2 regions of the Ornithinibacillus jepli genome follow, and region 1 is predicted to be linked to the other one. Evidence: riboswitches for the same ligand, from Rfam matches in the RefSeq annotation. Region 1 holds a riboswitch; the other holds the start of a gene.
What was found. Region 1 has a riboswitch for cobalamin ahead of AB1K81_RS05790 (DUF4430 domain-containing protein). Riboswitches for the same ligand answer to the same signal wherever they lie in the genome.
Positions count from the first base shown of each region.

Region 2: linked by a shared signal. The riboswitch ahead of AB1K81_RS08880 (ribonucleoside-diphosphate reductase subunit alpha) and the one ahead of AB1K81_RS05790 (DUF4430 domain-containing protein) in region 1 are both predicted to bind cobalamin.

Region 1 is NZ_JBFEGG010000001.1:1,115,687-1,118,885, reverse strand. Features, by position in the region: gene AB1K81_RS05795 (ATP-binding protein) at 1-1,436, shown strand, start outside; cobalamin riboswitch at 1,484-1,664, shown strand; gene AB1K81_RS05790 (DUF4430 domain-containing protein) at 1,819-2,241, shown strand; gene AB1K81_RS05785 (ECF transporter S component) at 2,247-2,756, shown strand; gene AB1K81_RS05780 (ferredoxin) at 2,774-3,028, opposite strand; gene AB1K81_RS05775 (YpbB family protein) at 3,163-3,199, shown strand, end outside.
Region 2 is NZ_JBFEGG010000002.1:194,630-197,828, forward strand. Features, by position in the region: gene AB1K81_RS08880 (ribonucleoside-diphosphate reductase subunit alpha) at 1-1,388, opposite strand, end outside; cobalamin riboswitch at 1,520-1,704, opposite strand; gene AB1K81_RS08885 (NAD-dependent deacylase) at 2,008-2,727, shown strand; gene nhaC (Na+/H+ antiporter NhaC) at 2,938-3,199, opposite strand, start outside.

The DNA.
Region 1 (3,199 bases):
TAGACAATATTAATTCCTCTAACGATACTCTCAAGGACGAGATTGAGGGTTCCGAACAAGAACCGGGTATAATGTTAGTTGGAAAAGCAGTACCTAATACGGATGCAGTTGTTTTAGTTTATCAATCACTTGCTATTGTTGATAGGACAAAAGCTGAAACTACTAAAATTATTTTAGGTGCAGCGGCAATTGCAATCGTTTTAACAACCATTTTTGCCTTTTTCCTATCCACTCGCATAACCTCACCACTTATCAAGATGAGAGAAGCTGCCTTTGATTTAACAAGAGGTGAATTTAATACGAAGGTTCCTATTTTGACCCATGATGAAATAGGTGAATTAGCAATGGCTTTTAATCATATGGGAAGACAGTTGAAATTCCATATTAATGCACTTAGACAGGAGAAGGAGCAATTATCGAGTATTGTTAATTCAATGGCAGATGGTGTTATTACACTAAGTCGCAATGGAGATATTATTGCAACAAATCAACCTGCTGAAATGTTTATGGATGATTGGTATTTTGAAAAAAATTTATCAAGAGATTCCGGACAGCTTAAATTACCAAATGAATTAATGGATACCCTTCAACAAGTTATTGAAGGGGAAAAAGAAGTAATTGAGGAAATAACCTTACAAGGTAGAACATGGGTTATGATTATGACTCCTTTATACGACCAGTCATATATTCGTGGAGCGGTAGCGGTTATTCGTGATATGACAGAGGAACGTAGATTAGATAAATTAAGAAAAGATTTCATTGCCAATGTCTCTCATGAACTCAGAACACCAATTTCAATGTTGCAAGGATACAGTGAAGCTATAGTAGATGATATCGCTGATAGTAAAGAGGAAAAAAATGAATTAGCTCAAATAATTTATGAAGAATCATTAAGGCTAAGCCGATTAGTAAATGAGTTACTAGATATGGCTAGTATGGAAGCTGGTCACTTAACCTTAAATACAGAAAAGGTAGAGGTTACTCCTTACATCGAACGAATTTATCGTAAGTTTCAAGGCATTGCTACCGAGAATCAGGTAGATTTCAAACTTATTAAGGATGTTTCACAATCATTTGCATATTTTGATCCAGACCGTATTGAACAAGTGTTTACTAATCTAATTGATAACGCCATCCGTCATACTAAAGAAGATGGATATGTAAAAGTTTCCGTTACCAATGATGAAAATGGATTTTCAGTTTCCATTGAAGATAGTGGTAGTGGGATACCGGAAGAAGATTTACCTTTTGTATTTGAACGTTTTTATAAAGCAGATAAATCTAGAACGAGAAATAAGCATGTGAAAGGGACTGGGCTCGGCCTTTCTATTGCTAAAAATATCGTGAAATCTCATAAAGGTACCATTACCGTGAAAAGTAAAATTAATGTTGGAACAACGTTTAATTTCATACTTCCGAAAGATGATGAGATATAAGTCTTGTATTTTAAAAATTGTGTGTTACTATAATTATTAGAATTGAATACAAGCGTTTTGATATTGGTGATTTTCTTAAAAGGGAATCTAGTGAAAGTCTAGAACTGTCCTCGCAACTGTAAAGTGATGACGAAATAAGCGACAACCACTGTAGAGAAATCTATGGGAAGGGCTTAGAGTAGGTTCGTAGTCACAAGTCAGTAGACCTGCCAGTATCTTTTGTATCAATGATCCCGGGGATAGGACAATTGAGACAATCTTGTACATAATAGGCTTATTTATGCTTTTTTTGTTTACAGACTGTCAAAAGAGTTAACTAGTTACGGGGTTAGCTCTTTTTTTATGCACCTGTTCTCTAATTTATGACATGGAGGAGACAATAATGAAATCAATACTATTAAAACTGCTTACTGTAACAATTACATTAGTAGTTCTTACGGCTTGTGGAACTAATGATTCATCAAATAATGCATCTCAGAATCAAAATAACACAGCCGAAAACAGTGAACAACAAGAAGAAGCTACAGTTAGAATAGTCCTTTCTAAAAATAAAGAAGCCGAGGTATTAGAAGAAAAAGAAGTAGAAATTGAAGAAGGCGACAATTTATTGGATGTTATGAAAGCGAACTTTGATATTGAAGAAGAAGGTGGATTTATTAATTCACTTGAGGGATTAGCGTTAGATGAAGAAAAGAAAATGTCATGGATGTTTTCCATTAATGGTGAAATGTCAATGGTAGGTGCAGCTGAAGTCGAACTTAAAGATGGAGACATTATTAATTTCGATTATCAATCTTGGGAATGAGCTAATTGAATATCTATAAAATTACCCTTTTAGCTTTACTTGCAGCATTAGCTGTAGTTGGACGTATTCTGTTAAGTGTTATACCTAATGTTCAACCCGTAACTTCAGTAATAATCATAAGTGGAATTTTCTTAGGTCCAGTTGCAGGTATGATTTTATCCATTTTAATCACTTTTTTATCTAATATGATTCTAGGAACAGGTATTTGGACTATTTGGCAAATTATTTCCTGGGGATTAATAGGAATTATCAGTGGAGTAATTGGTAAGACAATGAAAAAAATTCCGTTCTATGTTGTCTTAATTCTTGCTATTTTTAGTGGGTACTTGTATGGTTTCATCATTTCTTTAACAAACTACCAAATTACTGGGCAAGGGTTCCTTGTCTATTATTTGGCTGGATTACCATTCGATACGTATCATGCAATTGGTAATACAGTTATCATGGTACTGTTATATCCAACAATCTCATTCATTTTTCAAATATATATCCAAAAACATATGAACACCAACTAAATGTTGGTGTTCTAACATCAATCTTCATACTTTAACGGATTCTCCTCAAAAGGATGCTCTGCTATTTTAATGGAGTCACTGGGACACCCTTCATAAGCATCTAGAACATCATCTTCTAATTCTTCTGGAATTTCTCTATTCCCAGTATTATTATCTATCATAACAAAGGCTATACCTTCATCATCATAATCGAACAGCAATGGGCAAGTTACCCCACAAGCACCACAGGCAATACATGTATCTTTATCTACAATGGTATATTTAACTCTCATTATTCCTATCCTCTCACATAACTCTAATCACTATAAAAACAGGTGCTACTTTCTATTGTAAAATGTAAATTATTATTATTCAACTATCCCATCAATGATATGATAGAAGTATGTTTTAAAGAGGGGTTAAAAATATGTATATCGAAGGGCTTTTATTAGATTGTATCGATC
Region 2 (3,199 bases), on a different contig from region 1:
GGCTTATATCGTTTCATGATATAACCATTCTCATCAGTAAATTCTTCTAGAAATTCGGTAGGTGATTGGTTTTGCGTTATTTCTGTACATAAATTAGAACAATAAATAATACCAGTATGATTGTTACTATTTTGACGGTTCACTTCGTCACGGTAAAACATAAATGGTGTACCTGATTCTAGCTGAACCATCATAATTCGCTTCATAATTAAAATTGCTGGTATCTTTTTCTTGGACAGCTTCTCATTTTGAACACATTCTTCATACTTTTGTCTAAATGTGCCATTGCCTTTTTCCTCGTCATAGAAATCTTCAAGAGAGTATCCCATTACTTCACGAACCTCATGTGGATCAAATAGGTACCAATCCCCACGCTTTTCCACCTGTTCCATAAACAGGTCAGGGATACATACCCCAGTGAAAATATCATGGGCACGCATGCGGTCATCCCCGTTATTTAGCTTTAAATCCAAAAATGCTTCAATGTCTAGATGCCAAACATCTAAGTACACTGCAATAGCACCTTTTCTTGTCCCTAGCTGGTCAACACTAACAGCCGTATTATTTAATTGTTTAATCCATGGAACAACACCACTACTCATCCCTTTAAACCCTTTAATCGAGCTTCCACGAGCACGAATTTTGCCCATGTATACGCCTATTCCTCCACCATTTTTAGAAAGCTTGGCAATATCGGTGTTGCTATCGTAAATCGATTGCAGGCTATCATCGACAGTATCGATAAAGCAGCTTGATAATTGCCCATGGGTTTTACCTGCATTTGCTAAAGTAGGCGTTGCAACGGTCATATATAGGTTACTCAATGCCCAATAAGCTTCTAGTACAAGATCCAAACGTTTTGTCGAGTCTTCATCTTGCATTAAATGCATGGCAATAATCATCCAGCGTTCTTGTGGTAATTCATATGTATGTTTGTCGTGATTGGTTGCCAAGTATCGGTTTGCTAGTGTATATAAGCCTAAATAAGTAAATTGTAAATCTTGGTTTGGATTTATGTTTTTTGCTAAAGTATCAACTTCTTCTTTTGTATACTTTTTTAGTAAATTTGGTGTATAAATTCCTTCTTCAGTTAACGCTTCAATTAAGTGATAAAAGTTTCCATATTTTAATTCCGGGTCAAAATTACGATTATTCGCGGCCTGATAATATAGCTTTTGCAGTAAAAGACGCCCCGCTACAAAAGTCCAATTTGGATTTGCTTCATCTATATTTTCTAACGCTCTTTTAATCAGAACATCAATTGATTTTTCAAACGTGTAGTCATCGGAAATAGTTGTATTTAACTCCGATATGTTTATATGTAAGTTTTCTGTTGCAAATTGTAAAATGTGATTAAGATAATCTTTTGGTGATTTTACTGTTACCATGATATTTCCTCCTAAAAAATATATAAAAAACCGCTCACCTTAGGGATGAACGGCATAAATAAAAACGACAGAATTTATACAAAAATGTATGATTACTCCATCGTCTCACGCTCTTTCAACCCGAAGAATGATGAAACTATAAGTTAATGGCAGGTCTCCTGGCTTGCGCTTCACTCTACTAAAGTCCTTCCCATATCCTAGATGCATCGATACAGTGGATTTCTCTTTCGTCGGCACTTACAGTTGCGGGGACAGCTCCAGATTTTCACTAGATTCCCTATTAAGACAAGTATGTCACCATTGCTTATGGCACTATATATAGTATGTATATTTATTGAAATCACAATATATTGTATTATTACCCTATCATAGTTCTAATCTTTTTGCAATCTATATATTAATAGATTTTTAGATTTTTACATAAGAAAAACCTCCAAAGCTTGGTAGTAATAGGGTAAATAAAAATAATTTTATTTCTTACCATTCGATAAAATTTTCTCGATAGTAGAACATGTACAAATAAAAAAATACAAATCAACGTAATACCCTATCCCAATAAACTGGCAAGGCATAGTTTCATTCAGTACAATATTAAATAATACTCTCGGGTGGTGAAATAATGGAAAAGATCATCGATTTAATACAATCATCTAGTTACACGATTGTTTTCACAGGAGCAGGAATGTCTACCGAAAGTGGATTACCTGATTTTCGATCAAAAGATAGAGGGCTGTGGGAAAAATTTAACCCTGACGAATTAGCAAATGTACATGCATTGGAGCACAGCTTTGAAGAATTTACGGAGTTCTATCAATTCCGACTAGGTGAAATAAACAAATACAAGCCACATGAAGGTCATTATATTTTAGGAAGATGGGAAAAACAAGGTCTTATCAAAGGAATTATTACACAAAATGTAGATGGATTTCATCATGATGCAGGGAATGAAAATGTGATGGAGCTTCACGGTACATTTCGGAAGTTTTATTGTAATCGATGTAAAAGAGAACAGAAGAGAGAACGGTATATTAATGGGGAGCATCAATGTTCCTTCTGTGATGGATCTATTCGCCCAGGAATCGTTCTATTTGGGGAAATGCTTCCTGAGGATGTTTTTTATAAGGCAGAAATAGAGACTGGCAAGGCGGATTTGTTTATCGTCCTTGGGTCTTCGCTAACAGTTAGTCCAGCAAACATGTTTCCAATGATTGCAAAGGAACATGGTGCTAAGCTGATTATTGTCAATAGAGAGGTAACTCCGATGGATTACTACGCAGATTTTATTGTTCGGGATAAGAGTATTCGAGAGTTTTTGGTTGAGATGGATTTGAATTTGTAGGATCGGTTTTTCTTTTTTTCTCATTGGTAAGAATTAGCACGCGAGATATCAATATACCACACCGCGTACGCCTAATTTCTCTATCATTCCATTATTGATAGTTCAGGAAGTGACCTGTTACTCCTTGTCGCTTCCTGAATGGTTTAGTTTCCTTGTTTCGTCCATTATAATTGAGAACTATCAAATTAATTGTGAGACCGGTAGTTACAATTATCTTTGTTTTTCTACCTCGGCGTAAGTGGAGTAATCTTTTTTAGTAATAGTCCATCCAGTAAAACCTAATAGGATATTAATAAGTGGTACTAGAAAAACGAAGAATGCATATGGAATAAATTCCGCTGGGGTAATCCCATACATCCCCGCAATAAATACAGCTGGTACACCCCAAGGGACTAAATTGATACCTACTGTCCCAGCAGCCTCAACAGCTCTAGAAAGATTTATCGTATCGATATTCATGGACTTAAACTTG